2 regions of the Pseudomonas sp. SCB32 genome follow, and region 2 is predicted to be linked to the other one. Evidence: riboswitches for the same ligand, from Rfam matches in the RefSeq annotation. Region 2 holds a riboswitch; the other holds the start of a gene.

Region 1 (15,557 bases), 300 kb from region 2:
CGGCTCATGTGGAACATCTTGAGGATCGCCGAATCGGTGCGGTCATCCCCGTCCTTGGCGCGGCCTTCGGCCTGGGCGATCCAGATCGACTGGCCGTCCTCGCGGATCGAGTGATTGATGTAGGCCGAGAGCTTCTGGTAAGCCGCCAGCTTCTCGCGCCGGCCGGTGATCGAGCGGTGCACGATGAAGCTCTTGTTCAGGCGCATCAGGTCGCTGACGAACGGCTTCTGCAGCAGGTTGTCGCCGATGGCGATGCGCGGCGTCGGCAGCTTGGCGTGGTAGATCGCGTAGTTGCAGAAGGCCGGGTCCATCACGATGTCGCGGTGGTTGGCGATGAACAGGTACGCGCAGCCGGGCTTCAGGCGCTCGACGCCGGAATAGGTGACGCCGTCGGTGGCGTGCTCGATGGTGCGGTCGACGTAGGGCTCGATCTTGTCCTGCAGCGCGATCACGCTACGGATGCCGGTGACTTCGCGAGCCAGGCGATGAGCTATAAGTGGTCTGAGCAGCCAGCCGAGCGGACCGGACAGACGGGGGAAGCGGTAACGCGCCAGTGCGCCAAGGAAGGCGTCATCACTCAGCAGGCGTTGCAGGACGGCCGGGACTTCGGCGTCATTGTACGGTCGGATGGCTTCGAACTCGCCCATCATGCTCTCTATGAATTTTTTGTGGGTATCACGGGCCGGGCCGCGAAATAGACGGCTCGGAGGGTTGCCTGGGAACCGATCGGTCAGACTGGGCACCCTGAAAGACCGCGCGATTATAAACGGAAGTCACAGGGGAACCAGCGATGCTCGAAAGTCAGGCCTATACCTGCCCCTATTGCGGCGAGCCGGCGGAGGCCGTGATTGACCTCTCCGGCGGCGACCAGCGCTACTATGAAGACTGTCCGGTATGTTGCCGACCGATCCTGTTCCAGCTTTGCACCGATGGTGTGGAGTGGTCCCTGGAAGTCCAGCGCGAGGACGACTGATGCAGCGAATCTACGAACCCGCCGACCTGATCGAGGCCGAACTGCTGGGCGGGATGCTGGCCAACGAGGGCATTTCGTCGCACCTGGGTGGGCGCCACCTGCTCGGCGGTGTCGGTGAGCTGCCGGGCATGGGCTTGCTGCACCTGTGGGTCGAGAACGAGCATGCCGAGCGGGCGAGGGAGCTGATCGCCGCGTACAATGCCGCGCAACCCCTGCCGGGACCCGCCGACGACAACGAGGCCGGTCCTGGCGTCCTGCTGTGCTGATTGATCCCTCCCTCCCCGTGAACGACTGCCCATGACCAGCCGCTACGCCCTGTTCCGCTGGAACCGCGAACTTGCCCAGAGCTCGGGCTTCCCCGCGGACCTGCAGCCGCAATGGAACCTCGCCCCCGGCGCGCGCGTACTGATGCTGCGCGAGGAGGGTGGTGCGCATTGCGCCGACCTCGCGCGCTGGGGCCTGACGCCGGCCTGGCTGAAGGACCTGTCGCGCACCCCGGCCCATGCCCGCGCCGAAACCATTGCCGAACAGCCGATGTTCCGTGACGCCTTTGCCCAGCGCCGCTGCCTGCTGCCGGCCAACGGCTTCTACGAGTGGCGCGGCGTGCGCAAGCGCCCGCACTGGATTTCCGGCGGCGGGCTGATCTGTTTCGCGGGGGTGTGGGAGGCCTATCCGGTGGAGGGGCATGTCTACTACAGCGTGGCGATGGTCACCCAGGCGGCCGGGGACATGCGCCGGCCGTTGATCCTCGATGCGGTGGAGCAGGCGCAGTGGCTGTCGAACGAGACCGATCGGGCGCGCTTGCTTGAGTTGCTGCAATTGCCGCTGGCGCGGTTGCGCGAGCAGGTGCTGGCGAGTTTCGTCAATGATCCCACGTGCAACGGGCCGGAGTGCCTGACGCCGGCCTGATGCCGGACTCCCTGTGAAACGGAGTTGACCTGTAGGAGCGCCCCATGGGCGCGATCGCGGACTCCGTCCGCTCCTACAGGAGTCGTGCACCAGGACTGGAGTTGCCGCAATTCGTAGGATGGGTGGAGCGAAGCGATACCCATGCTGTCGGTGCACGATGTTGATGGGTTTCGCTTCGCTCTACGCCATCCTACAAGGGCACAAAAGACAGTTGCTCCTACAGGGATCGCGGGGCAGCCCCCGCGATCATGCTCACACCCTGAACTGATTCACCAACCGACGCTGCTGCTCGGCCAGCTTGGTCAGCTCGGCGCTGGCCTGGGAGGCTTCGTCCGCGCCGCCAGCGACCTGGTTGGCGACCATGCCGATGTTGCTGACGTTGCGGTTGATGTCCTCGGCCACCGCGCTCTGCTCTTCGGCGGCGCTGGCGATCTGGGTGTTCATGTCGTTGATCACCGAGACCGCCTGGGTGATCGACTCCAGCGCCTGGGCCGCCTCGCTGGCGTGGCGCACGCTGTCGTCGGTCTTCTCCTGGCTCTGCTGCATCACCTGCACCACTTCGCGGGTGCCGTGCTGCAGCTGCTGGATCATCGACTGGATTTCCTCGGTGGCCTGCTGGGTCTTCTGCGCCAGGTTGCGCACCTCGTCGGCGACCACCGCGAAGCCGCGTCCCTGCTCGCCGGCGCGGGCCGCTTCGATGGCGGCGTTGAGCGCCAGCAGGTTGGTCTGCTCGGCGATGCCGCGAATGGCCACCAGGATCGCGTTGATGTTCTCGCTGTCGCGGGCCAGGGTCTGGACGACGCCCACCGCGCGGCCGATCTCGCTGGCCAGCGCCTGGATCGCCGCCGAGCTGCTCTCGACGATGCGCTTGCCGTGGTGCGCGGCCTGGTCGGCGTGGTTGGCCGCTTCCGCCGCGTGAGTGGCGTTGCGCGCCACGTCCTGGGCGGTGGCGGTCATCTCGTGGACGGCGGTGGCCACCAGTTCGATTTCCGCCAGCTGCTTCTGCACGCCCTGGTTGGTGCGGATGGCGATGTCGGCGGTGTGTTCGGAGGAATCGCTGACGCGCTGCACCGAGGTCACCACCTGGCCGATCATGCCCTGCAGCTTGCCGAGGAAGGTGTTGAAGCCCTTGGCGATGGAGCCCAGTTCGTCGGCGCGGTCGCTGGTCAGGCGGCGGGTCAGGTCGCCTTCGCCCTGGGCGATATCGTCGAGCATGCCGACCAACTGGCGCAGCGGGCGGGCGATGCCGTGGCCGACCAGCCAGATCACCGCAAGGCCGATAGCGGCGATCAGCAGGCCCACCAGGGTCATGCCCAGGGTGTCGCCGTCGCGTTGCGACTTCAGGTCGGCCTGCAGCTGCTTCAGGTCACCCAGCACGGCTTCCTGCGGCAGTTGCAGCATCAGGGTCCAGCGCGCGCCGGAATCGGCGATGGTGAAGGGCAGGAACAGCTCGATGTGGCCGTGCTCCTGGTCCACCGAAGTCAGCGGCTGGTCGAGCGTCAGCTTGCTCAGGTTGGCCACTTCGCTGGCGTCCAGCACGCTGCTGGCAGGCTCGCCGAGCTTGCTCGGGTCCTTGGTGTAGGCGACCAGGCGGCCATTGGTGGAGATCAGCGCCATCTCGCCGGCGCCGTGGTAAAGCTGGCCGTCGGCGGCCTTGAGCAGGTCCTGGATGAAGTCCAGCGACAGGTCCACGCCGACGGTGCCCTTGAACTGGCCCTTGACCATGATCGGTGCGTTGAAGGAGGACATCAGCACCATCTTGCCAGCCATCTCATAGGGCGCCGGGTCGACGATGCAGGGCTGGTGCTTCTCTTTCGGGCACAGGTAGTACTCGCCTTCGCGCACGCCGGTGGGCTGCATCTTCTGGCTTTCCAGGGTGTCGCCCATGGCTTCCACGGTCAGGCCGCCGTCCTTGCGGTACCACCAGGGCATGAAGCGGCCGCTGGCGTCGTAGCCCGGCAGGCCGGCGTACTGGCTGTCGCTGCCGGCAAAAGCATTGGGTTCCCAGCCGGCGAAGGCGTCGAGCAGCTTGGGATTTTGTGCCACGGTCTGGCGCAGCAGGTTGGACATGCCGGCACGGCCTATGCCCAGAACCGGCTGGCCGTTGGCGTCGGTCTCGTCGAGCAGGGCGTTGGTGTTGGCCAGGTCGCGGGCGACCGTCAGCGGGTATTCCAACTCACGCTGGATCTGGCTGACCTGGCCGCGCGCCATAGCCACCAGGCGCTCATTGATCACCTGCTCGAGCAAGGCCTGGGTGCGTTCCTGCACCAGCGCCTGGGTCCTGGCCCCCGCGAACAGCGCATACAGCACCAATGCCGCGACCACCGCCAAGACGCTGGCCCCGGCCAGCGCCACCACGGAAAACTGGATCGACTTGAATTTCATACGGGTATCCGATGTCCCAGAGCCTGCGTGTGCCTGGTTATCGGCAGGCAGGGGCGGTTTCCTTAGGGGCTGCTTGTAATGGGTTGTAACGCCGTTGTACGCCGCTTGTTGCCGGGTAGTTGCCGGGCATCGGGGCGCGGCCTACCATGCGCGCTGTCTTTGGGTAATTGCACAGTTTCAGGAGAGCAGCATGCCCCGTCTTTTCCGTGTCGCCGGCCTGGCCGCAGCCCTGCTGCTGACCGCTTGCCAGGAGGTGAGCACCACCAACGGCGGCGTCGTCGGCGTCAACCGCCAGCAGACCATGTTCAGCATGCTGTCCAGTGCGCAGGTCGATCAGATGTACGCCCAGTCCTACCAGCAGACCCTCGGCGAGGCGTCCAAGGCCGGCAAGCTGGACGCCAGCAGCAGTGATGCCAAGCGTGTGAAGGCCATCGCCAGTCGGTTGATTCCGCAGACCGGCGCCTTCCGTCCGGATGCACCGTCCTGGAAGTGGGAAGTCAACGTGATCAAGAGCGACGAGCTCAACGCCAACTGCGGTCCCGGCGGCAAGATCATCGTCTACACCGGGCTGATCGATAAGTTGAAGCTGACCGATGACGAACTCGCCGCCGTGATGGGCCATGAGATCGCCCACGCCCTGCGCGAGCACGGCCGTGAAGCCATGTCCCGCGCCTACGCCGAGCAGATGGGCCTGGGCATCGGCGGCGCCCTGCTGGGCCTGGGCCAGAACAGCGTCGACCTGGCCCACCAGGTAGTGGAATACAGCCTGACCCTGCCCAACAGCCGGCAGAACGAGAACGAAGCTGACCTGATCGGCCTGGAATTGGCCGCCCGCGCCGGCTATAACCCCAACGCCGCGATGACCTTGTGGCAGAAGATGGGACAGGCCGGTGGCGATGCTCCGCCGGAAATCCTCAGCACCCACCCGGCCGACAGCACCCGGATGGCCAACCTGCAGGCTGCCATTCCGAAGGTGATGCCGCTTTACGAGCAAGCCAAAGGCCACTGATTGGCCCGCCAGGAGCGGCGCGTGGTTGCGCCGCTGTGCAACGTGAACAGGGAGCGCCCGTGAAAATTGCTGTACTTGGAGCCACAGGGCTCCTGGGCCATCACGCTGCCCGTGCCATCAAGGCCGCGGGACACCAGTTGGTGCTGATCCATCGGCCGTCGTCGCAGATTCAGCGGCTGGCCTACCTCGAACCGGAATGCCGGGTGGCCGAGCTCTTCGACCACCGCGGCATGGCGCGAGCGCTGAGCGGCCTGGATGCGGTGATCTTCAGCGCCGGCTACTACCCGGTGCGGCCGCGTCGCTGGCAGGAAGAGGTGGCCAGTGCCCTGGACCTGACCAACCACTTCTACGCCGCCTGTCTGCAGGCCAAGGTGCCGCGCATCCTCTACGTCGGTTCGGCCTTCGCCATGCCGTTGCACCCCCAGGGGCTGCCGGGGCACGAGGGGCTGTTCTACGAGGGCCTGCCTACCGGCAAGAGTGCCTACGTCATGTGCAAGTGGGCGCTCGACGAGCAGGCCCGCGAGCAGGCGCGCGGCGGGTTGCCGGTGGTGATCGGGATTCCCGGCATGGCGCTGGGCGAGCTCGACATCGGCCCGACCACCGGACGGCTGATCACCGCCATCGGGCATGATGAGATGCTTCACTACGTGCCGGGCCGGCGCAACGTGATCGACGCCGCCGAGGCCGGCCGTGGCCTGCTGCTGGCGCTGGAGCGCGGCCGGGTCGGCGAGCGCTACCTGCTCACCGGGCACAACATCGAGATGGGCGAGTTGACCGCCACCATCGCTCGCCTGTTGGGCAAGCCGGCGCCGACACCGATGCCACTGCACCGTGCGCGCGCCTTGGCGACCCTGGGTCGCTGGCGCTACCGGCTGACCGGCAAGGTGCCGCTGCTGGACGATACGGCGATCGAGGTGATGGCCGGCGGGCAGTTCCTCGATGGGCGCAAGGCGCGCGAAGAGCTGCGCTTCGAGTCCCATGTGCCGCTGGAGGATACGCTGGAGCGGGCGATCGCCTGGTTCCATGCCAATGACTATCTGTAGATTGCGCACCCTGTAGGAGCCACTGTCTTTTGGGCTCCCGCGTTCGCGGGAGTGACGGAGGTGGGATTCGCGCTCCCTGCGTCATCCCCGCGAACGCGGGGACCCAGAAACAATGTAGGAGCGAGCTTGCTCGCGAACCCGCCCCGCTGCGGGGGGCGCGAGCAACCTCGCTCCTACGAAGAGCACAAATGAAAAGGCCCGGCAGATGCCGGGCTTTTTCATCTCAGGGCAGCGCCTTCTCGGCAAAGGGCCGGTTCTGCAGCCCCATCTGCGCGCGGAAGCTTTCCATGTCGAACATGGTGCACAGTTCGACGATTTCCCCGGTACTGCTGAACACCCAGAAGCCCATGGCCGACAGGCTGAGAATCTTTTCGCTGGCCGGGTAGCCGAAGGCGGGGCGGGAGATGCTGCCCAGCAGGGTGCTCCAGGTGAACACCTTGTTGCCTTCGCGGATGCATTCCTCCACCACCACTTCCAGGTCCGGCATGGCCGAGCGGATCTCCTGTACCAGGCGGCGGTAGCCGGCGTTGTTCAGGGGTTGCGCGGTGAAGGCGCTCTTGTAGATGAAGTCCGGGCTGTGCAGCTGCTCGGCCAGCGCCAGGTGACCCTTGTTCCACGCAAGGTCGATGTGCTGGCGAGCGAGCTTCTTGAGATCCTTCTCAGACATGGCGCTTCCTGTGCTTGCTGATGTACGGGGAGAATGGCGCACCACTGTGTATCGATTGTGAAACACAGGCATTGGCCGGCGCGCCAGGCTCCCTCGAGCTCAGGTCAGAGCACGCCGCCCAGTTGCAACGCATGCCAGACGGCGGCCAGGCCGAGAACGGCGAAGGCGGCGGCGGCCAGGCGGCGGATCAGGTTGAGCGGCAGGCGATCGGCGGCGAAGTTGCCGGCCAGCACCACCGGCACGTTGGCGATCAGCATGCCCAGCGTGGTGCCCATCACCACCAGCCAGAAGTGCGGGTACTGCGCGGCCAGCATCACGGTGGCGACCTGGGTCTTGTCGCCCATCTCGGCGAGGAAGAAGGCGATCAGGGTGGTGAGGAACGGGCCGAATTTCTTCAGCGCGCCTTCTTCGTCGTCATCCAGCTTGTCGGGGATCAGGGTCCAGCCGGCGACGGCCAGGAAGCACGCGGCCAGCACCCAGCTCAGGGTGGTTGCCGAGAAGAAGCTGGCGACCCAGCTGCCAACGGCGCCGGCGGCGAAGTGGTTGGCCAGGGTGGCGGCGATGATCCCGGCGATGATCGGCCAGGGCTTGCGGAAACGGGCAGCGAGGACGAGCGCGAGCAGTTGCGTCTTGTCGCCGATTTCGGCCAGGGCAACGATCAGGGTTGGGACGAAGAGGGATTCCATCAGGCTTCCTAAGGGGCGGGTCGACTAATCACCATGACACGCGCCACCTGCCCGCCCCGGGTCAGGTTGCTCGTGTCATAGGTCTTGTCAAACCCGGGCCTGAGCGTTGCAGGCGTGGGTCGCACGCGCCATGGTCTGTGGACCAAGTGTGTTGACGCGTACCGGGCGAGCTGGGCGCTCGCGGGAGACTACTCCCCTAGGACGGGGGCATTCTGCCCAAGTCCTAGGACTTGGGCAAGCCTGCGCGTCGGATCATTCGCGGTGGGAGCGGATGTCCATGTCCTCGTAGCGAATGAAGCGGGTGCCGTTCTTGAAGCGGTAGCCCAGCCAGATCGAGAGGAACAGCGGGATGGTGATGTAGGTGGCGATCAGCCCGGGCCAGTCCACGTGCTCGCCGACGAACGCCTGGTAGTTCTGCCCCAGGGTGATGACCAGGCAGAGGGTGAAGGCGAACAGCGGGCCAAAGGGGAACCATTTGGCGCGGTACGGCAGGCTGTTGAGGTCGCCGCCCTGCAGGACAAAGGCCTTGCGGAAGCGGTAATGCGACACGGCGATGCCCAGCCAGACGATGAAGCCGCACATGCCCGAGGCGTTGAGCAGCCAGGTGTAGACGGTCTTGTCGCCGATGAAGCTGGTGAGGAAGCACAGCGCGCCGACGAAGGTGGTGGCCAGCAGCGCATAGCGCGGCACGCCGCTATCGGACACCTGGGTGAACAGGCGCGGCGCCTTGCCCTGGGTGGCCATGGTGTAGAGCATCCGGGTCGAGGCGTACATGCCCGAGTTGCCCGCCGAGAGGATCGCCGAGAGGATCACCGCGTTCATCACGCCCGCGGCGGCGGCGAGGCCCGCGCGCTCGAACAGCAGGGTGAAGGGCGAGGTGCTGATGTCGGCGCTGTCGGTCTTGAGCAGGTTCGGATCTGTGTAGGGGATCAGCATGCCGATCACGAAGATCGACAGGATGTAGAACATCAGGATTCGCCAGAACACCTGGCGGATGGCGATGGGAATGGACTTCTGCGGGTTTTCCGATTCACCGGCGGCGACGCCGATCAGCTCGGTGCCCTGGAAGGAGAAACCGGCGATCATCGCCACCCCGATCATCGCCTGCAGGCCGCCGACGAAGGGTGCGTCACCGGTGGTGAAGTTGCTGAAGCCGGGGCTGTCGATGCCGTGCATGATGCCGATGATGCTGGCCAGGCCAATGCCGATGAATACGACGACGGCGACCACCTTGATCAGTGCGAACCAGAACTCGCTCTCGCCGAAGCCCTTCACCGAGAAGAAGTTGAGCATGAACATGATGCCCAGGAACACCACGCTCCAGTAGATGCCGGGCACGTCAGGGAGCCAGAACTTCATCACCAGCTGTGCGGCCACCAGTTCCGCGGCGATGGTCACCGCCCAGTTGTACCAGTAGTTCCAACCCATGGCGAAACCGAAGCCATCGTCGATGAAACGGCTGCCGTAGGTGCAGAACGAGCCGGAATCGGGGATGTGCGCCGCCAGCTCGCCGAGGCTGGTCATGAGGAAGAACACCATCAGGCCGATCAGCGCGTAGGCCATCAGCGCGCCGCCGGGGCCGGCGGTGGCGATGGTGCTGCCGGAGGCGACGAACAGGCCGGTGCCGATGGAGCCGCCGATGGCGATCATGTTCAGGTGGCGGGGCTTGAGAGAGCGCTTCAGGTGATGCGGCTTCTCTTTCGGCCCCATGGCGAATGTCAGCTCGACATCGTCGTTGATTCTGCGATTCACGGGTGTCCTCGATCAGTCTGGGCGTGCAGCGGCGCGCCGGTCCATGGCTCGCTGCAGTGTAGTGCGGGCCTTGGGTCAGCGCCGTCGGGCGCTATAAATGCGGAAGCCGTCGGACTCGGCCAGGGTCTGGCAGGGGCCGAGGTGCTGCTCGATCAGCGGCGGGTATTTCAGGAAGCTGTTGGCCACCAGGCGCAATTCGCCGCCGGACGCCAGATGGCGCGCGGACTGGCGCAGCAGGTGTTCAGTAGCCGCATAGCTGGTGTGCACGCCTTGGTGGAAGGGCGGGTTGCTGACGATGGCGGCGAGGTTTTCCGGTGCGGCATCGATGCCGTCGCCGGCGATCACTTCGCCTTCCAGGTTGTTGGCGGCCAGGGTCAGGCGGCTGCTCTCGACGGCGAAGGCGTCGACGTCCAGCAGGGTCAGGCGGCTCTGTGGATAACGTCGTTTGAGCGTTGCGCCGAGCACCCCCGCGCCGCAGCCGAAGTCCAGCACATGGCCGCTCGGCAGGCCGTCCAGTTGCTCCAGCAACAGGGCACTGCCGCGATCCAGGCGGCCATGGCTGAACACGCCGGGCAGGGTGATGACTTGCAGAGGGCCATCGGCCAGCGGCAGTTCATAGCGTTGCGCCAAGGCGTGCAGGTCGGGTGCTACAGGCGCACCGTCGATGTGCGCGTGCCACAGCTGGCAATGGCGGGCACTGTCGAGCTTGCTGGCGCGGCCGAATTCGCCGAGCTGCTTGCTGGCGCGTTCGACGCCGGCGCGCTTCTCGCCGAGCAGATACAGCTCGCCGCCGGGCACGCAACTGGCCAGGGCGGCGAACAGGTAATCGGTGAGTTCACGGGATTTGGGCAGGAACAGCACGGCGGCGTCGAACTCGCCTTCCGGGGCGGTCGCGCCGAAGTGGCAGCGGCCCGGATAGCGGGCTTCGAGCTGGCGGGCTTCGCCGGCGTGCCAGCTCCAGCCCCGGGCCTGCGGCAGGTCGCCGAGCAAGGCGTCGGCGGGCAGGCCGGCGAGCAGGACGCGGCCCTGGAAGCGCTCGATCTGGCGCAGCAGCACTTCACTGGTGGGGGCGTTGGACATGCGGCCTCCTGGAAAAAAGGGCGGGAGTTTAGCAGGGCCGCAATGGCCGAGCCTAGGCGAGCCGCACCTCGGCGTTGTTCCAGAAGTCCTCGCCACGCAGCGCAAGGTGCCCCGCCGCGACTTGTTCGCGCAGGCGCCAGGCGGCCAGCAGGTCGCTGACGAACAGACCCTCGACATAGGCCATGGTCGGCCCGATCACCGATTGCACCGGCCGCCAGGATTCGCTGGCGCTGTCCAGCAGGACGCGGTCGATGTGCTCATAACCGACGCCGCTCAACTGGCCGTCGAGCCACAGGCGCAGTTCGGCATTGTCGGCCAGGGCGCGCTGCCAGTCCTCGCCCAGGCACTGGCGTTCGGTGGCGTCTACTTCATGGCTGGCGGCCAGGGCATTGGCCAGTTCAACGGGCTTGAGCATGGCGATGGCGTGGCGATCGTCGCAGCGGCACTGGCCGCTGCCGGCGCCGACGCTGCGCAGGGTGACGTGTGCCGGCAGCAGGGCGCAGATGCGGCGCAACAGCAGTTGTTCGCTGGCGCTGTCGCCGTGCCAGAGGGTGACGATGCTGGCGTCCGGGCTGCGCAGCCAGTTCAGGTCGGTGCCCAATTCGATGGCGATCTCGCGCTCGCGCAGGACTTCGCCGCCCAGCTCATGCCAGAACGCGGCACGTTGCTGGCAGGGTGGGTTATCCACATCGCTTAGCGGGCCGACGGCCAGATCGTCCGGCATCACGCGGATTCGCTTCTCGACCAGTACGCCGGCTTCCACCGCCCGGTGCAGGGCATCGGCGGCGCCGTCGCCGCAGACCAGATGCAGGCTCATGGCGCCACCTCCCGGCGCGGCTCACCGGCGAAGAAGCCGGCGGCGTTCTCGCTCAACTGGCCGACGATGCGCTGTCGCGCCTCGCGGCTGCCCCAGGCGCTGTGCGGGGTGAGGATGAAGCGCGGAAGGTCGCCGGCCAGCAGCGGGTTGCCGTCCTTGGGCGGTTCCACGCTGAGCACGTCGAAGGCGGCGCCGCCCAGATGGCCGCGGCGCAGGGTGTCGGCCAGCGCCTGCTCGTCCACCAGGCCGCCGCGGGCAGTGTTGATCAGGAAGGCTTTGGGCTTCATCAGGTCCAGTTCTCGCTGGCCGATCAGGTTGCGCGTGGCGTCGGTCAGAGGGCAGTGCAGGGTGAGGGCGTCGACCTGCGGCAACAGCTCGTCCAGCGCCAGGCGATCGGCGCGCGGCGGACGGCCTGGCAGTGCCCCGAGCAGCACGCGCATGCCGAAGGCTTCGGCCAGCTTCGCCACCGCGCCGCCCAGTTCGCCGTGGCCTAGCAGGCCGAGGGTCTTGCCTTCCAGCTCGACGATGGGGAAGTCCAGCAGGCAGAACTGCGGCGCCTGCTGCCAGCGCCCGGCGCGGACGGCGGCCTGGTAGTCGGGCAGGCGGGTGGCCAGGGCGAGCAGCAGCATCAGCGTGTGCTGGGCCACCGATGGGGTGCCGTAGCCCTGGCAGTTGCTGACGATCACGCCGTGCTTTCGCGCGGCATCGAGGTCGACGTTGTTGGTGCCGGTGGCGGCCACCAGGATCAGCTTGAGCTCCGGGCACCGCTCGAAGACTTCGGCACCGATGCGCACCTTGTTGCTGATCGCCACCTGCGCGCCTTCGAGCCGCTCGGCCACCTGCTCTGCATCGCTGCGCCCGTGCAGGACCATCTCGCCGAACTGCGCGCGCAGCGGCGCGAGGTCGAGGTCACCGAGGTCGAGGGAGGCGTGGTCGAGGAAGACGGCGCGAGCGCTGTTCATGGGTAGCTGTACCTTTTGCAGTGATTCGGCGTGACGTAAGGTAGTCAGCCTAACTGTTTTCCGAACGCTCTGCGGAGGCGCGATGTACTGGACGGAATTTCTCACCGTGGCATTCATCCATCTGCTGGCGGTCGCCAGCCCCGGTCCGGATTTCGCCGTGGTGGTGCGCGAGAGCGTGACCCACGGGCGCCGCGCCGGGACCTGGACGGCGCTGGGGGTGGGCAGTGCGATTTTCCTTCACGTCACCTATTCGCTGCTGGGCATCGGCCTGATCGTGTCGCAGTCCATCGTCCTGTTCAACGCGCTGAAGTGGCTGGCAGCGGCCTACCTGTTGTACATCGGCTTCAAGGCGCTGCGCGCTCGCCCGGCCGACCCGGCGGCGGCCGAAACCATCACTGCGCCGGTGGCACGCACCGCGCGCGGGGCCTATGTCGCCGGCTTCGTCACCAACGGCCTGAATCCTAAGGCCACGCTGTTCTTCCTCTCGCTGTTCACCGTGGTGATCAACCCGCACACGCCGCTGTTGGTGCAGGCTGGCTATGGCGTGTACCTGGCCTGCGCGACGGCCGTCTGGTTCTGCCTGGTGGCGCTGCTGTTCAGCCAGCAGCGCGTGCGCGCCGGTTTCGCCCGCATGGGCCACTGGTTCGACCGGGCGATGGGCGTGGTGCTGGTGGGGCTGGGGATCAAGCTGGCGTTCACCGAGCTGCATTGAAAGCGCGGGGCCGCGCTGGACTCACCCGTAGGAGCGGGCCATGCCCGCGATCGCGCCCATGGGGCGCTCCTACTGGGGGCCGGTGCCACGCCGGGGTCAGACCTTGAGTTCCGCCAACTGCGCCAACGCCTGCAAATACTCTCGCGGGTTCTCCCCCAGCAGCCGCCTGAACATCGCACTGAACGCCCGGCCGCTGGTGTAACCGAGCGCGGCGGCGACGCTCTGTACGCTTTCGCCGGCCAGCAGGCGCGGCAGGGCTTCGGTCAGGCGCAGTTGCTGGCGCCATTCCTGGAAACTCATGCCCAGTTCCTGGCGGAACAGCCTCGCCAGCGTGCGCGAGCTGGCGCCCACCTGCTGGCCCCAGTCCTCCAGGGTGTGCGGGTGCTCGGGGTGCTTCAGCAGTGCCTTGCAGATCGCCTGCAGGCGCCGGTCGGCCGGCAGTGGCAGGGCCAGCGGCAGGCGCTCCAGAGTGGCGATCTCCCGCAGGACGAGCTGCTCCAGCAGCGGCAGTGCCGGTTCGCCCGGCTGCGCCTGCCAGTGGATGCAGCGCAGGATCATTTCCCGCAACAGCGGCGTGACCGCCAGCACGCAGCAGTCGGTCAGGTTCTCCGGGCAGGCGTCGGCGCGGATGAACAGGGTGCGCATGTGCACCTCGCCGGACATGTGGATCTCGTGCCTGATGCCCGGCGGAATCCATACCGCGCGGGTTGGCGGGATGACCCAGGCGCCCTGGCGGGTGACCAGCCGCATCAGGCCGCCGGCGGCGTAGAGCAGCTGCGCCTGCGGATGGTCATGGGGCTGCACGTGGTGACCATCGACGTAGTCGAGGCCGATCGCAGCGAGGCGTGAGTCCTGGGGAATGTGCAGGTGCATGTCGGGTTCGATGACTTTTCTGTCAGGTCTGCGTTTTGCCGACAACCTAGCATGGACCTTCCTCCCACCCAAGCCGAGCGCCCGACACCATGTCCCGACCTCGAACGATCATCCGCTACATCAACGCCGCCCACATCATCGACCACATGTTCATGCTGATCTTCCCGGCCGCCGTGCTGGGCATGACGCAGAGCTTCGGCCTGACCTACGCGCAGATGATCGGCCTGTCCCTGGGCGGTTTCATCGCCTTCGGCGCCTGCTCGATCCCGGCGGGCTGGCTGGGCGACAAGTGGGACCGCCGGCACATGATGCAGCTGTTCTTCTTCGGCATTGGCACGGCGTCGATTCTCACCGGGCTGTCGAGCTCGGTGCCGCTGCTGGTCGCCGGCCTCACTCTGATCGGCGTGTTCGCCGCCATCTACCACCCGGTGGGCACGGCGATGCTGGTGGCCCACGCGCAGAATCGTGGCCACGAGATCGGCATCAACGGCATGTGGGGCAACCTTGGTGTGGCCTTCGCCGCCTTGCTGACCGGCTTCCTCACCGCGCATTTCGGCTGGCGTGCCGCGTTCATCCTGCCGGGGGCTATCGCTGTGTTGATCGGCATCGGCTTCGCCTGGCAGGTCCGTGCCGAGGCGCCGGTGGCGGTGCAGCATCCGGCACCGCGCGGCCTGGGCGGACAGAAGCTGTCGATGCGCCGGGTGTTCGGCGTGCTGGCGCTGGTGACGGCCACCGGCGGCGTGGTGTTCAACGCCAGCACCGTGACCTATCCGCGCCTGTTCCAGGTGCGGCTGGAGGAACTGCTCGCCTCGCCGGAAAGCCTCGGCGTGGTGGTCAGCCTGGCCTATGCCTTCGGCGCCGTGGCGCAGTTGATCATGGGCCGCCTGCTGGACCGCTTCAGCCTCAAGGGGCCGTTCCTGATCATGACCTTCTGCCAGGGGCCGCTGCTGGTGGCGCTGGCCTATGCCCAGGGCTGGCCGGTGGCGGTGGTCGGCGCGCTGTTCATGTTCGCGGTGTTCGGCCAGGTGACGGTGAACGACGCGATGGTCGCCAATTTCGTCGCGCCGCAATGGCAGGCGCGGGTGTTCGCCCTGCGCTACTTCGTGTCCTTCGGCGCGAGCGCGGCGGCGATCCCGCTGATCAGCTACATCGAGCCGCGCCAGGGGCTGGCCGGGCTCTACCTGATCCTGGCGGGGCTGGGGGCGATCACCTTCCTGGCCGCGGTGGTGTTCCCGCGCACCGCGCCGCATGCGCCTAAGGTGGCGGCGGCCTGATACGAAAAAGGGGCGCCAGAGGCGCCCCTTTTTCATGCCTGATGCCAGATCAGACCAGCTCGATCGCCACCGCGGTGGCTTCGCCGCCGCCGATGCACAGCGAGGCGACGCCGCGCTTGCCGCCCTTCTTCTGCAGGGCGTTGATCAGGGTAATGATGATCCGCGAGCCGGTGGAACCGACCGGGTGGCCCTGGGCGCAGGCGCCGCCGTAGACGTTGACCTTGGCGTGGTCCAGGCCGTGTTCGCGCATGGCGAGCATGGTGACCATGGCGAAGGCTTCGTTGATCTCGAACAGGTCCACGTCGTCCTTGGTCCAGCCGGCCTTCTTGAACAGGTTGGTCATGGCGCCGATCGGGGCGAGGGTGAACTCGGCCGGGTCCTGGCTCTGGGTGGCGTGGGCGACGATCTTCGCCAG
Region 2 (15,557 bases):
TTCATGCTTGCTTTCTTTTACATCGTGGCCGACTTCTTGAGTGGCGATCATCCTTCGGTCTGGGTGGCGGTCATTTCGCTTCTGCTCATCCGGCAGGGACTCCAGCGACTGGCAGGGATGATCCAGGATGTTGCCTCGCTTCGTGCGCAACGCAGGCAGATCGGCGCGCTGTTCTTCCATGCCCAGCCACTGATTACTGAAAACCGCTTTCAGGACCTTCAGGATCACTCCGCGTTGGGTCAGGCTGCCCGCCATGTCTGGATTTCCAAGGTGCTCCGCGAAGTCGAGCGGATTTCGCCAGCCGAGCTGGACGTCGCTTGGCATCAGGTAGGAGTAGCAGGGGTACATGCTTTTGAAGTGGCCTGCTCAGATGAGGGTTCCGGCCAACAACGCCGCTATCTCTTGAAGCTCTTCAGTGGAGAGGTCAGCGCTCTCGCGGCACAAGAGCTGACATTACTGTCCTCGTCCAGAGCTCTGCCCTGTCCTTGTTTCATAAGCGCTTGCTCGGTGGGTGGAATGCGTTGCCATGTATTTGCATGGCGGGGCGAGAGCAAGGTCAATCGCCGCCAGGTTGGCCCAGCAGTTCTAGCGGTAACGGCTTACCTGATGACCATTGAGCCACCGAAGGACTTGCTGCAGCGCTTCAAACGGTCGCGTCAATCCCTTGAGTGGCGTCTGGACGCCAGACAGATAGAAAGCCTCGGTATTGCGGCGTCCTTGCCGGGGCAAGCCGAGAGTCTGCAACGCTTTCTGCAAGTGTTCGATCACGTGCGTGAGCTTTTGTCGGCACTGCCCCGGCAAATTGCCTCCTTGGACATGACATCGGAGACGTTGCTGGTCAACGACTCGGGCGAGTTTCTGCTCAGCCACTGGCCGAGCTGGCGAATCGAGCCATTGGGGGCCGGATGGCCAGTGGATGAGCGAGAGAAACTGGCAGGCGCACTGGCGACAGCAAAGACTCTGCGTCCTGGCCTGGCAGCTGTCCCATTGTCGGCAGTCACGCTTGCCGCGTTGGTTTATGCATTCGAACGATTCTGTAGTCAGCGCAATTATGCCTCTGCATTGGCGCTACTGGCTGACGTGTTGTCGTTGCTGCGCGAGGAAGTGGTGCAGGAGGAGCTCCAGCATGGATAGCGCACCTCGCATCGCCATGATCGTTTGGAACGAGTTCCGCAATGACGCCCGGGTCCTGAAGGAAGCGCAAACGCTTCAGGCTGCCGGTTATCAAGTGACTGTCTTCGCTCTGCATACCCCTGGTGTCACCGCTGAGCGGGAGAGGCTGGAGAGCGGGATCGAGATCGTGCGCGTGGCGAGAAGCCCGCTGTGGAAGATCCGCAAACGCCGGACCATGGGCGGCAACTGCGCAGAGCAGGCAAGGGCCTCGGCCAACGGAGTCATCGGCCGACTCAGCGTCCGTCAGCGAGCGCTGCGCATCGTGGCGCGCTTATGGACGCATGCGGGGCTACTGTGGCGAATGGTCCGGCATCGGGCCGCTGTCGTCCACGCCCACGATGCGAATACGCTCCCCACTGCCTGGCTGGCTGCTCGGCTATCCGGTGCCCGGATTATCTATGACGCACACGAGATCAGTACCAGTCGCGAGGGCTATGCAAGCTTTCGCAATCTGGTCGGTTTCGTCGAGCGTCTTCTCATGCCGCGCGTACACGGAGCCATTACAACGACTGATGCGCGGGCCAAGTTCTTCGCCAGGGCCTACGGCATTTCCCGGCCGCTGGTCTTGCAGAATCGCCCTCGTCACTCAGTGATGACTTCATCTCGTATTCGCGACGAGTTGGGGCTCACGCATGACTGGCCCATTCTTCTCTATCAGGGTGGCCTTCAGCAGGGGCGGGGGTTGGAGGGACTGGTCCGTGCCGCGGTGACGGTGACCGATGCCTACTTCGTTTTCATCGGCGGTGGACGCCTTGCAACCGAACTGAAGCAGCTCAGTGAATCCTTGGAGGTGGGGGAGCGCGTTCACTTCATCCCGACGGTATCTCTGGCGCAATTGCCTTCCTACACCGCCTCCGCGGATGTCGGCCTGCAGCCGATCGAGAATACCTGCCTGAATCACTTCACCACCGACTCGAACAAGCTCTTCGAATACCTGATGGCGGGTTTACCGGTCATAGCTTCAAGCCTCCCGGAGATTCGCCGAGTCGTTCAGCAGCATGACATTGGCCTCTTGATCCGTCCGGGCGATATTCAGGCGCTGGTCAGCGCTTTGAGAGTGATGGTCGGTGACCCTCAGTTACGTGTCCGGATGCGCCACAACGCGCTGCTGGCAGGGCGCCGGCTCACTTGGGAACAGCAGGAATCAGCACTGCTCACCCTGTATCGGCAAGTGCTTGAAGGCCGGCAGCCAACATCATGAAACGACGCATCCTGCTGCTGAGCTACTACTTCGAGCCTGATCTCTCGGCCGGGTCGTTCCGTGCCGAGGCTTTGGTCAAGGCACTGCTGGAAGAGGGCGGTGATGATATTCAGATTGATGTCGTCACCACCTTACCCAATCGCTATCGGAGCTTCAGGGCGCGTACATCGCGATCTGAAAAGCACGGCGCACTACGCATCCGTCGCATTGCCGTGCCGACACACCAGGGAGGGGTTATCGATCAGACCAGGAGCTTCCTTGCATACGCGCGGGGCGTGTTGCGCATCACAAGGCGAGAGCACTATGACCTGGTAGTTGCCACGTCCTCACGCCTGATGACCGCTACGCTTGGAGCCATAGTGGCCCGACGGCAAAGGGCCTCACTTTATCTTGACATTCGGGACATCCTTGTCGACGCATTGCCGGAACTATTGCCGAAAACATTCGGACGTTTGGCCACGCTGCTTTTTTCCCGGATCGAACGCTGGACCATCCAGAAGGCGACCCAGGTCAACCTGATATCACCTGGATTCCTGAGCTACTTCACGTCACGTTATCCCGCCAGAGCGTTCACGGTTCATACCAATGGCGTTGATGATCTATTCCTGCCCATGGTTTCTAGCGAGGAGTCCAGTGCTCCGCCGGGCCTGATGCAAGTCCTCTACGCCGGAAACATAGGGGAAGGGCAGGGCCTTCATCATGTTCTGCCAGCCTTGGCCAAACGGCTGGAGGGGGAAGCTTACTTCCGGGTAGTGGGGGCTGGTAGTGCTCATGGCCGTTTGGCCAGAGCGCTTTCCAGGCATGACGTCCACAATGTGGAGCTGCTTCCACCTATCAAGCGCTCCGACCTGGTGAGCTTGTACCAGAGTGCGGATGTGTTGTTTCTCCACTTGAACCGCAACCGTGCATTCCGGCGCGTACTGCCATCAAAACTTTTCGAGTATGCGGCAACGGGAAAACCGATATGGGCCGGAGTTTCGGGGTATCCGGCCGAATTCGTTGAACAGAAGATTATAAATACCGCAATTTTCAGGCCATGCGATGTTGAGAGTGCAGTTGCCGCGCTGCGGAGACTGAATTTGAGCTCCGTATGTAGGTCAGGATTTGTTGCCATTTATTCGCGCCGTTCGATTCAAAAAGAAATGGCTAGTGATGTATTGGGCGCCTTGGATCAGCACCGAAGCGAAAACTGTTTATCTGCAAAGAAAGCCCCATGAATATGGGGTGTCCTTTTCTGGCTGTATAGCTAGGTTTGAGCATTATTTATAAAGTTTAAGTTTTTCTGGGTTGTTAGTTAAGTGATTTGGATTGGTGGAGGGCGGGGATGAACGAGAGTTTGCTTAAGATTGCAGATGACATTAGGCAAAGTTGTAACTTCATAAATAAGTCGGACGAGTATCTTTATGGTATATCTAAATCAATCTATCTCTATCTTTATGAGGTGGAGAAAAAGTCAAATTATTTGATCAGGCTGTGTGCGCTGATTGTAAAGAAAAATAAGAAGACGACCAGTGAGGTTCTGGAGTACTCAAAGAAGGCGCTAGTGGAGACTCAGCATCCAGATGCAGTGGTTTATTATTGCAAGGCATTGGTGTTGAATTCAGATGCAAGTGATATAGTATCTGGTTTTTCCGAATTAAAGGGGATTGATTGGAAAGATACTGATGTGCGATCTGTTGTGGGTATTTTTGAGGCCTGTTTTTATTATGGGCTGGGTGACTATAAGGCTTATACGGAAATTATTAAAAAGTTCAATAATGAAAAATCCCCTAAATTTAATCCGTATATTTCGATACCGGTATCTTCGGTGTACGGTAAGGAAACTATAGATATAGAGCCGGTGGTGAATGATGTAATAGGAAGCGTTAGGACTGAGCTTCCGGGTGGTACGCCCGACTATTGCATCTCCGTTTCCTGCAATAAAAAATATTTTGATGACTATGGCAGCTATTTGATAAGTTCGCTACAAAGGTTGGCTGATAACTTCTATTGCCATATTTCCATTACCGATGAGGTTGGCTTTTCCATTGAGGATGCTAGATTCAAAATAGTTAATCAGAATATTGGCTTGGTATGTAATGTTGGCCCAGTATCCTCTTCGCTTAGATTTATTCACGCATTAGATCTTCTTGATGCTGTAAAGGTGCCGGTCATTGTCTTGGATTTTGACTGTGTGATATTGGACTCGCCTAAGCCTTTGCTTCGGCTTGAGGGGGCTGATGTTGGCTTGAGAATACTGGAGAATACTTTGCCGTGGGAGAGATACACAGGAGGGATGTCGATTTATCTTGATAATAAAGAATCAAGAGAGATACTGAAGGGGGTTAGGCAATATTTAATGGAGACAATTTCAGATGATCGTGAACAGTGGTGGGTAGATCAAAACGCCCTTGAGATTGCGGTCAGAACATGTCGTCTGAAATATGATGTGAGGATAAAAAATATCTTCCGGGAAATTCCTCGGTATATCTATATTCCGACTGGAACAAAAGAAGGAAAGCTGATGCAGATGGATCGGGTTTTAAACAACTGATGTTGATTGTTTAAAGAGAGGTGGCCTAAGTCTGCAACTCGCGAGAATTTTCTACGCCGGCAGGCATCAGTAATGACGGCACCGCATTCGGCGACAGCTGGCAGTGCCGTGGGCACGCGTGCTATCGCAGATCACTGGGAGGTCAAACTCCCGGGGAGTTGGCCCCGGACTCGGTCTGCCGTTGCTCAATCAATCTACGCGGGTGTAGCAACCGGATACTCCCAAACGTTCCGCCACCTCGACAGCAAGCAGGTCAGTTCGGCCACTTGTTTGATCGATTTTAATTAAGCCTGTGCCTTCAAAATCGCTGAAGATTGGCGTCCGATAGATACCGGGCTACTTCAGACGATCCCTGGCTGGTTCATTCCGGAGGGTGGGAAACATCCTCACATTGCAGAAGAGCCAGGGGCTCTTCAGCCTTGCGATGACAATGCGATATGCACCGAGCATCTGGCGGAAGCGGTTCGGCTGAACCCGTTAGCTGGCAGGGTTATTCTTTGGTAATCGACTGTCCCAGAAAGCAAAAAACCTTGAAATTCTCTCAGAAAATCAAGGGATTAGGCCTTTTTTGATTTGAGCCGGGGCGTTTGAGAATGATCTTTATGGTATTGATTTTTAATGAATATTTTTATTGTTTTGAGGTCGGGGGTACAGGGCCCTACATGTTGGGTTGGAGGCCTATCCCAACTCTGACTTGGAAGAATACTCGCCAGCACCACCTCATAGGTGATTGAGCGTTGCTCAAACCTCTCCGGCGTTCTGCCACGCGAAAATTACTCATCACTGCCTCACCCTTGCGAAATGTTGCGCCCCAATTACTGTGTATGCAAACAGGGTTGTTAAGGCTCGCTCATGGGACCGCTTGAAACCTGCCGACACCTCCAGATGTACGAGAACGAATTCGAAGAACTGAACCTACAACTGCGTGAGGCGCGGGGGAAGATATTCAAGCTGTTGGAGGTGCACGCTATAGCTTTTATCGGTAACAGTCATAATTTTTCTTCAGACATAAAAACCCGCACTCGCCGAGTTTGATTTTTAAAATTACTCAAGGCTGTTCAGCTTTTATCATTCTATGCTTTGCACAGATAAAGCGCTGCTACTAATTATATGCATATACAGAAACTGCACGACTCCGAATCTTTTCGCAAATTATTTTACTAAGCTTCATAGATGTCTTCTCTAGGAAAATATACGCAAGCGAAGAAACGAGCATAAGAATGGAGATATATAACAAAAAATTATAGTCGTCAGACATTGAAAAATAAGGAAAGATATTTTTATAACAAAACAAATAAAGTGGAAGTTGCAGTATGTAAACCGAATAGCTTATCTCGCCAAGAAACACAAAGACCCTCATTGACATCATGTCAATTAAAATATTCCTAGAGACGGAGAAGATGAAAATAAGAACTGCAAAAATAGGAGACAGGAGACTTGCTTCGACCGGTAATTTAAATCCGATCATATGCTCCCATGAGTGAATGTTACAGATAACATAGCTAACAAAAGCTACGGACAATACACATGTTGCCAAGGATAAAAATCCATCAAATGAAATCCTATCCTTGTAATCTGAATACAAACAGCCAGTTGCAATGCCGATCATAAAGCTATTTAGGTGTGAAATGGGGAAATAATAAACCAAGCTAAAGCCAATCGAAGGCCAGCTAGTGTTAATAGATTCAGCGCCAATAATATTCACATGAACGAGCTGGGTAATCAGCCATGCTGCAAGGCTAGAATATACAAAACCTTTTATATTCTTGGTGAAAACAAAAAGCACAGGGAAAACAACATAAAAGAAAGCTTCTACAGATACAGACCATGCTGGGCCATTGATCTGATCAGGCAGCGCCGGGAACCAAGCTAGCATAAATGTCGAAATGGACAAAAGTCCTAGAGTATTTAGTGCTCCATAAAATACATAAACCCCAAGAAGAATGGAGAAGAAGTATGAAGGGGAAATCCTAAATATTCTCTTAACATAGAACTCAGCAATGTTAATCTCTTTTTTTCGGTTCGCGATAGCTATAACAAACCCAGACAAAACAAAGAAGAATGTGACCATGACTGAGCCATTCCTTAGAGAATAAGGAAGGGAATTAATATAGCTAACATTCCCGCCAAAATGCGAAAACACAACAATAATTGCAGCTAAAAACCGTAAGCTTGTGAGAGCATCTATGCGCATCTCATACTCCGCCACTTAGAAAAAAGCGAGCACTATACATGAACTCATTACTCGGCATGAAAATATTTAGCCATCTGCATGGCCTTTGTCATGAACCACCAGCACTCCCTCTGAACATAGGCAGTCAGTCACCACGGCCGTTCCGGTCGCACCGTGGTACCACTTCGACCAGACAGAGGCCAACCCCTGCCTGGTGATGGGGATGGATTCTCTCCAGGCAAAAAAACGCTCGGTGGCGGGTGTCGATACTTGTGCTGATATCAGGTTGGGTTCAGGGGTAGGGAGGGTCTGAAGTAGCCATGTGTTTCTGGCCAACTTCGGCCGCCGCCGATTTTGAAAGTGGCGAATTGATCCAACGCTCAGATCTCTCACTCATTCCGGTCTTTATTCGCCGCTGCGAGCACCTCGCGGCGGCTATTCCCCGCACTATAGGCGCACCTCTCCTGCATTACTGTGTAAATGTCGTCGGGCCATCCACAGATTCGGCAGCGCAAACAGCGTCACCAGCTGTGCCGTGTTCTTGGCCAGGTCGCGGAAGCGCCTTTTCATATAGGCGACCCAGTAGGTACTGCATTCGAGGCGGCGGTCTATGCGCAGCTTCGTCGCAAGCGCCTGGATGAGGGCATTTCGGGTAAGACACTCAATAACGAACTGGGCTATACCAGCGCCGTGTTTAACGAGTTGAAGGCCCCTGGAGAAATCGACTACGACAACCCGCTGGCCAGGGTGCGGTTACTCGAGCTCCAAGAGCGGGAGTTGTCCTGGCGGACCTCGGCACAGATTGCCGAACTCCTCCAGGCGATCCGAAGCGGTTGCGAGAATCCGCATACGGAGCTGGTCGCGTTGCTATGTCTGGCGACTGGTGCACGTTGGTCGGAGGCTGAGCAGCTGACTCCGCATCGCGTACAAGGCAATGTCGTTACATACGCAGGCACCAAGTCCGGGAGGGTTAGTCATGTGCCTATTCGGGCTGAGATTGCTGATAGGTTCCAAGTACACTGGAAAGCCAATGCTCATACATCACGTCTTTCCGTCGTGATCTCGAACGTACTACGATTCAGTTGCCAGAAGGACAAGCAAGCGACGCATTGCGGCACACTTTATAATGAATGGCGGCAACATCCTCACATTACAGAGAACTCTGGGCCACTCTACGCTTGCGATGACGATGCGCACCTATCGCCGGATCATTTGCATGATGCAATGCGATTTGGGCCGTTGTATTGATTTGGTATGATTGGATTTAAGGGTATTGCTAATACTCCGTTGAGGTCGAGTGTGTATTGGAGTTTTTCGTTGCTTTCAAAGGCTAATGCAAATTAAATTATGTCGCCAGTATAGCTTCCATTCGGGGCTTGGTCTTGAGCAAGCCTGCGTGCATCATCAATGCCAGTGCGGAGCCAAATACCTTTTTCATAAGTGCCACATTTGATACGGTAACCGTTGGCTTGCAGTCTCCGAAGTACCAGTTGCGTGACTAAAAACTGTAGATTAGTGGTGCATTTAGCTTTTCGGTTTTAAACCAATCAGTAGGCTTCTTTCCTGCGCCGCGGTCGCCTCCGAATAAGAATAACCTGCCAACGGACGCTCCTTTATATCTTGTGATCTCCAGGCTTTGAGCATACGCACCATGCGCCTCAGATATTTGGCGTATGCTGTATGGTCTACCCCTGGATTGAACTTTATCCTGAGTGCACAAAAACACTTTTGTTCGTGACTATGGATGCCAGAACACCTATGTCCGTTTTGCTTGCCGGTGTCATTAAAATATTTGGCCAACTCATCTTTCATACCTCCATAATTTATCTATCTAGGAGGTAGAGTCCCGCCTAAAGCCATCACTTGGCAAGCTGGAGAAATGCGCAAGTGCTACCAGTTTCGACAGTTTTTCGACGCCCAAAGAAAAACCCCTGAAAACGCTAGGTTTTCAGGGGTTTGTTTGGTGGAGCCGGGGGGATTTGAACCCCCGTCCGCCAGTTCTCCGCTGTCGGTTCTACATGCTTAGCCATCTCTACTGAGTTAACTCCGCGCCGCCCGAGTGGCAGGGTGCTTGGAGCGAGCTGTATGAGTTTTAGCCGTTACGCCTACAGCGAACTTGGCGGCGATCCTGTTCTATATGACAGACCTAATCTTCGGGTTTACAGGCATCCCCTAGGGTCTGCTAGCGGCACTTAGGCTGCTAGGGCGTAGTTGTCGTCGTTGGCAACTATAAAGTTGTGGCAGCTGATTTACGAGAACTGTCACCTACTCGGCATGCCCCTCGAGTTTTGTTACCGGCGTCGAATCCTAATCGGCCCCAAAACCTTGAAAGGTCGGCGACCATTCTACGGGAAAGCTGCCCCAAGGTCCAATCGGGGCGGCGCAACTCGTTGTCAGGTCAGGAATTTCAGTACGGCTTCGGCCACGGCCTCGGAGGAAGCGGGGTTCTGGCCGGTGATCAGGCCCCGGTCGACTTCCACGTGGCTCTGCCAGTCGGGGCCTTTGCTGTAGCGGGCGCCGTTGGCCTTGAGCATGTCCTGGACGAGGAAGGGCACCACGTCGGTGAGACCGACGGCTTCCTCCTCGCTGTTGGTGAACCCGGTGACATGTCGGCCCTGTACCAGGGGACGGCCGTCCAGGCCACGTGGGTGGCGGAATACGGCCGGGGCGTGGCAGACAGCGGAGACGGGCTTGCCGCTGGAGTGGAAGGCTTCGATCAGCGCCACCGACGTCCTGTCCTCCGCGAGGTCCCAGAGTGGCCCGTGGCCACCGGGGTAGAACAGGGCGTCATAGTCGTCGGCGTGCACCTCCGCGAGTTTCACGGTACAGGCCAGCGCGGCCTGCGCTTCGCTGTCCTGGCGGAAGCGGCGGGTGGCCGGGGTCTGGGCGTCTTCTTCATCGCTCTTGGGATCGAGCGGCGGCTGGCCGCCTTTGGGCGAGGCCAGGGTCAGGGTGGCGCCGGCATCCTTGAACACGTAATAGGGCGCGGCGAACTCCTCGAGCCAGAAGCCGGTTTTCTTGCCGGTGCTGCCGAGCTGGTCGTGGGAGGTCAGGACTACCAGGATTTTCATGCTCACTCCTTCGGCGTATCGCGTATGACAAGCGGCTGCCGCAGCAACGGCAGCCCAGACTGGTCAGTGTAGGCGGTACGCCGCGCTCGTCAGCGTGACAGGGTGATGCCCAGATAGGCGGCGTACAGGGCGCCGTTGAGCAGCAGCACCCAGATCGGCAGTCCGTCGCGCTGGGCATTGAGGCGCAGCCAGAGGGCGGCGCCGAGCGTGATCAGCACCCCGGTGAGCACTTCGGTGCGCGGTTGCCAGGGGGTGAGCAGGATGCCGATGGCGGGCAGCAGGGTGCCCTGGAACACCATGGCGCCGCTGATATTGCCGAAGGCCAGGGTGTCCTTGCCGCGGCGAACCCAGAGGATGCTGTTGATCTTCTCCGGCAGTTCGGTGGCGATCGGGATGACCAGCAGTGACAGCAGCAGCGCGGAGACGCCCAGAAGGTGCGACAGTCCCTCGACGCCATGGATGAAGCCCTTGGCGCCCAGCACCAGCAGACCCAAGCCCAGCAGTAGCTGCAGCAGGATAGTCGCAAGGTTGGTCGGCAAGCCGATGCGCGACAGGTACATGTGGTGGTCGGCTTCAGTGCCGTGGCCGTTCTCCACCAGCTCCTGCGACGCCCTCAGCGTAAGGGTGATGTAGGCAACATAGGTGAGCACCAGCAGCAGGCTCAGGCCGAGGCGCACGGTCAGGTAGCCCGCCGGCACGAACATCGCGACCGTGGCGACGCTGAAGGCGATCAGGAAGAAGTTCAGGTCACGTTGCAGGCCCGTGCGTTCGGGGCGCACGCGTCCGGTCAGGCCACGCGCGCGCAGGGCGAAGCAGGCCATCAGGCAGGTGGACAGGGTCGACAGCATCAACGGCGCACCGAGGATGGCGCCAACACCGACTTCCTGGTTGAGGTTGGCGTTACTGGTGCCGGCGAACAGTGCCAGCAGGGGGATCAGGGTTTCCGGCAGGGCGGTGCCGATGGCGGCGAACAGCGAGCCCGTGACGCCTTCGGAGATGCCCTGGCGCTCGCCGAAATGCTCCAGCGCATTGGTGAAGACTTCGGCGGCAATCAGGATCACCAGCAGCATGCCGAGCAGTTCGAAGATGAAGGTCAGCATGCGCGCGGCTCCAGATGGATGGAGCAAGGGATGGGGTGGTGCATCACGGTGAAAACTCCCGGCCGGATCGATACCCATGACCACGCGCTCCCCGGCCGTTCGGAGGCTGCGTGGTCAAAGGTCTTGCCAGGCAGAATCGCTGGCGACGCCATGGCCTGTGGGCCAAGTGTGTTGACGTCGTCCCCGTTCGCGAGAACGGTCGGCTACTCCCCAATGACGCCGCGCATTCTATCCGATCGTGGGGCACGCTCAAGAAATGGTTTCACCAGGTGTCGATCAACGGACGTTTTCCCCCTGGCGCGGTGCCCGCCGTGGCACCGCAGCCAAGCCGCGCAGCAGCCAGCGGCGGCTGTCGGCCGGGTCAATGAACTGCTTTATCGCGAATGGTGAGAGTTTCGTCGGGTTTATCGGCGCACGAATCCCGCGGGGGACAAGGCACCCGGAAAACAAGGCGGCCGGCGCGCCCGGCCGGCCGTCGAACAGGGATCAGGATCTACCGGTCTGCTTGAGCAGCTTCAGGGCTTTTTCGGTTTGGGCGATGCAGGCCTTGGTATTGCCTGCCTGCTGGGACTGGATAGCCTTTTCCTGCAGGCGCATGGCCTGGTCCTGGGTCTGAGCGGTGCCGGCATTGGACTGCACGGCGGCGTCGATTTTCTGGAGGTTGTCGCTGCACAGGTCGGCGGCGAATGCCGGCGACGCCAGCAGGGCAGCGGTAATGAGCAGGGCGATACGTTTCATGGTTGGACTCCTGGCAATTTGCCCGAGTTGTCGCGGACCGATCATGCGGACCGTACAGGGTGGACTGTCGGGTTTTTCGCCAGGTTCACTCTTTTTCGCCAGCGCTTGCCGGCAGTTCGACGCAAACGCCCAGGCCGGCGCCCTCCAGCCCTTCGTGCAGGCTGATGCGGCCGTGATGGATCTCCACGATGCGCTTGACGATGGGCAGGCCAAGACCGCTGCCAGCGCTGTTGGCAACGCTGGGGCTGCGATAGAAGCGGGTGAAGATGGCGGCCTGCTCGGCCTGTGCAACGCCGGGGCCGTTATCGCGTACCCAGAGCAGCAGCTTGGTGCCGGCGCGCTCCAGGGTCACCGCCACCCGGCCGCCGTCGGGGGTGTAGCGCAGGGCGTTGCCGACCAGGTTGGTGAGGATCAGTCCGAGCCACACCGACACGCCCATCAGGGTGGTGCCCGGCTGGGTGTCGAGGGTGAGGTCGATGTGCTTGTCGATGGCCTGCGGGGCGAGCTCGGCGATGCTTTCCTCGGCGAGCAGGCCGAGGTCGACACGGCTGAAGGTTTCGTGCAGCTCTTCACCGTCGAGCCGGGCCAGCAACAGGATCTGCTCCATCAGCGCACTGATGCGCTCGACGCTGCGGCTGACCTGCTGCAGGCCATGGGCATGGGCCGCCGGATCGGAGGAGCGCAGCGCCACCTGGGCGTGGGTGCGCAGGCTGGCCAGCGGCGTACGGATTTCGTGGGCGGCATCACTGGTCAGACGGCGTTCGGCCTCCATGGCCAATTGCAGGCGCTCCAGCAGCAGGTTCAGTTCGTTGACCAGGCTGTGCACCTCCACCGGCGCCCGGTTCAGTGACAGCGGATGCAGGCTGTGGGCGGTGCGCAGGTGGAGCTGGGCTATCAGGCTGCGCAACGGTGCCAGCCCCTGGCGCACGCCGAGCCAGACCAGCACGAGGAACAGCGGCAGGGCCAGCAGCAGCGGGAACAGTGCGCTGAACAGCAGCAGTCGCAGGGTCTTGGAGCGGTATTGCTGGTTCTCGAATACCCAGATCCGCACGCCGTCCGGGCCTGTCGAGGCGATCTGCAGTACCCGCCAGCGCACGTCGCCCTGTTCCAGGCGGGAGAAGCCCAGCGGCTGCTGCTCGACGTCGGGTGGCGGCTGGTCGGTGGTGAGCAGGCGTTGGCCCTGGTACCAGATGGAGTAACCCAGCGTGGCTTCCCGGCGAATCAGCGGCAAGCCTTCGATGGCCTTGCGGCTGCGCGCGATGATGTCCCCTGGCGGCGTGGGCTGGGCGTCGACGGAGTCGGCGATATCCACCAGGCTCAGGGCGGCCTGGCCAAAGTCGATCATGTCCTGGTCGTAGAGGCCGTTCACCTGCTCGCGGGTCAGGTGATAGGTGAAGAAACCGGCCACCAGCCAGCACAGCGAGATGCCGCCGATCAGCAAGAGCAACAGGCGGCGGCTGAGCGAGCCGGCGCGGCGCGGAGCGGAACTCACGGCGAGGACGGAGTGCCGGGACGGTCTATGCCGTAGCCGATGCCGCGCACGGTGCGGATCAGGCCGTTACCGAGCTTGCGCCGCAGGTGGTGGATGTGGACCTCGATGGCGTTGCTCTCCAGGTCGCCGTCCCAGCCGTACAGGGCCTCGACCAGACGAGTGCGCGACAGCACCTTGCCGCGCTGCTCCAGCAAAAGGCGCAACAGCGCGTACTCGCGCGGGGCCAGTTCCACTGGCGCGCCGGCGAGGCTGACCTGGTGGGTGGCCGGGTTCAGCATCAATTCACCGTGTTGCAGAAGCGGCGCGGCGCGACCGGTGCGGCGGCGGGTGAGGGCACGGACGCGGGCGAGCAGTTCATCGAGGTCGAAGGGTTTGGTCAGGTAGTCGTCAGCGCCGGCGTCGAGGCCGGCCACGCGGTCGGCCACCTTGTCGCGGGCAGTGAGGATCAGCACGGGCGTCAGGTCGCCGCGCCGGCGCAAGGCGCGCAGTACTTCCAGGCCGTCCTTGCGCGGCAGGCCGAGGTCGAGCACCAGCAGGTCGAACTCGTCGGTCTGCAGCGCCTGGTCGGCGGCCTGGCCATCCTGGACCCAGTCCACGGTGTCGCCTTCCAGGCCGAGCCCGGCGCGAATTCCGTCGCCCAGCAGTTGGTCATCTTCCGCCAGTAATATCCTCATGGCAGCTCCCTGTTCAGCGATGCCAGAATTCCCACAGGCTCAGGCCCGTATCGATCAGCAGGATTGCGACGATCAGCCATTCCACCCGCAACTCGCCTCGATAGTAGCGGTATTCGCTGAGCCGGTCGGTCGCCAGTTCATAGAGGTCCTGCAGCACTTCGATGCGGTCGTCCAGGGCGGCGAGGCGATCGTGCGCCTCGGCCTGGACGGACAGCTCGTTGTACAGCCTGCGCACGGCTCCGGGCAACTGCTGCGGCGGCTTTTCCAGGTGCGACTCCAGGCGCGTGTAGGTCATGCGCCAGCGCGTGGTGTGGAGCACCTGGCGGTTGACCTGGGTCTGGCGCAACAACGCCGGCGGCTGCAACTGGTGCGTCAGCTCGATATCGCGCTGGGCTGGCTCCCAGGCCTGGGCGACGGCATTCTCCAGATCGCGCAGGCGGCTTTCGTACCAGTCGAAGGCGACCAGGCCTTCGAGCAGTTCCCGGCAGCGCTCGGGGCTGCCAATGATCAACCCTCGACCGGGACGCCAGAGCACCCGGTCGCTGAACGACGGGATATCCAGCATTGGCGACTGCGCGCCCGGATCGGGCGCCATCCAGGACTCCAGGCGCTGGCGCCAGGCATGCCCGGTCTGCAGGCCGCCGCTGGCGAATATCACCAGCAGTTCGTCAGCGGCGGCGCTGTCGGGCAGCAGGCTGTCCTCGGTCAGCTCCTCATCCCGCGCCAGCAATGCCAGCGCCGGTTGCGGATCCTCCAGGCGCAGCAGCACCGGCAGGCCGTCGTCCCGGTTGCGGTAACTCACCCGGTACAGCTGGCAGGGCGCGAGGATGGCCGGGGAGAGCCTCGGGGCCGGGGCGGCGGTCATCGTCTATACCCGGTCAGGGCGGGCAATTGCGCCGGGCCGAACTCGATTTCCTCGATGTCCGGCGGCGCAATGAAGTGCACGCCGTCTTCCAGCACCGGTCCCGGTTGCGACAACAGGAAGCGGGTCTCCCGATCCATCACGAAGCAGGCTTTCAGGTATTCGCCGTCGATGTGGTCGAGCCAGAGCTGGCCGAGGCGCTGATCGATGCTGCGGTCGATCTCTTCAGCGGACCACAGGTTCGGCGCGAGCCAGTCGGACGCCAGCAGGAACCCCCAGGACGACAGGAACGAGGGGATCGCGGCGCGGTAGCTGTGCACCTGCCCGAACACGCAGCGCAGGGTGCGGGCGAGGGCCGCGTGGGGTTTGTCGTCGCAGTGGGAGAACTCCAGCCCCTGTACCGCGACGATGCCGCCGGGGCGCAGTCGGGCGTGCAACAGTTCGTAGAACTGCCGGGTGTAGAGCGCCTGCGCCGGCCCGTTGTCGAGCATGTCGACGACATCGATGATGACCACGTCGAACAGCGAGGGGTCCTGTTCG

Evidence for each region. A riboswitch is a leader RNA that binds a small molecule or an ion and turns the genes downstream of it on or off. The one in region 2 is predicted to bind manganese.
Region 1: it holds a riboswitch for manganese, as region 2 does, so the genes downstream of both, GA645_RS22915 (TMEM165/GDT1 family protein) here and GA645_RS24315 (sodium:calcium antiporter) in region 2, are expected to answer to the same signal.

The regions. Positions count from the first base shown of each region.
Region 1 is NZ_CP045118.1:5,016,493-5,032,049, reverse strand. It holds gene GA645_RS22955 (1-acyl-sn-glycerol-3-phosphate acyltransferase) at 1-650, opposite strand, end outside; gene GA645_RS22950 (CPXCG motif-containing cysteine-rich protein) at 791-973, shown strand; gene GA645_RS22945 (DUF2007 domain-containing protein) at 973-1,239, shown strand; gene GA645_RS22940 (SOS response-associated peptidase) at 1,271-1,882, shown strand; gene GA645_RS22935 (methyl-accepting chemotaxis protein) at 2,135-4,267, opposite strand; gene GA645_RS22930 (M48 family metallopeptidase) at 4,458-5,276, shown strand; gene GA645_RS22925 (NAD-dependent epimerase/dehydratase family protein) at 5,312-6,319, shown strand; gene GA645_RS22920 (ketosteroid isomerase-related protein) at 6,543-6,986, opposite strand; gene GA645_RS22915 (TMEM165/GDT1 family protein) at 7,091-7,672, opposite strand; yybP-ykoY riboswitch at 7,750-7,881, opposite strand; gene GA645_RS22910 (amino acid permease) at 7,925-9,382, opposite strand; gene GA645_RS22905 (class I SAM-dependent methyltransferase) at 9,500-10,504, opposite strand; gene GA645_RS22900 (DUF1835 domain-containing protein) at 10,557-11,321, opposite strand; gene GA645_RS22895 (2-hydroxyacid dehydrogenase) at 11,318-12,283, opposite strand; gene GA645_RS22890 (LysE family translocator) at 12,366-12,995, shown strand; gene GA645_RS22885 (helix-turn-helix domain-containing protein) at 13,092-13,868, opposite strand; gene GA645_RS22880 (MFS transporter) at 13,958-15,142, shown strand; gene GA645_RS22875 (acetyl-CoA C-acyltransferase) at 15,192-15,557, opposite strand, start outside.
Region 2 is NZ_CP045118.1:5,312,516-5,328,072, reverse strand. It holds gene GA645_RS24365 (hypothetical protein) at 1-1,134, shown strand, start outside; gene GA645_RS24360 (glycosyltransferase family 4 protein) at 1,127-2,374, shown strand; gene GA645_RS24355 (glycosyltransferase family 4 protein) at 2,371-3,591, shown strand; gene GA645_RS24350 (hypothetical protein) at 3,699-4,907, shown strand; gene GA645_RS24340 (acyltransferase) at 6,010-7,101, opposite strand; partial or broken gene GA645_RS24335 (IS5/IS1182 family transposase) at 7,528-7,653, opposite strand; RNA gene ssrA (transfer-messenger RNA) at 9,042-9,399, opposite strand; gene GA645_RS24320 (type 1 glutamine amidotransferase domain-containing protein) at 9,474-10,151, opposite strand; gene GA645_RS24315 (sodium:calcium antiporter) at 10,241-11,251, opposite strand; yybP-ykoY riboswitch at 11,318-11,475, opposite strand; gene GA645_RS24310 (hypothetical protein) at 11,738-11,989, opposite strand; gene GA645_RS24305 (HAMP domain-containing sensor histidine kinase) at 12,075-13,481, opposite strand; gene GA645_RS24300 (response regulator) at 13,478-14,155, opposite strand; gene GA645_RS24295 (hypothetical protein) at 14,169-15,020, opposite strand; gene GA645_RS24290 (fused MFS/spermidine synthase) at 15,017-15,557, opposite strand, start outside.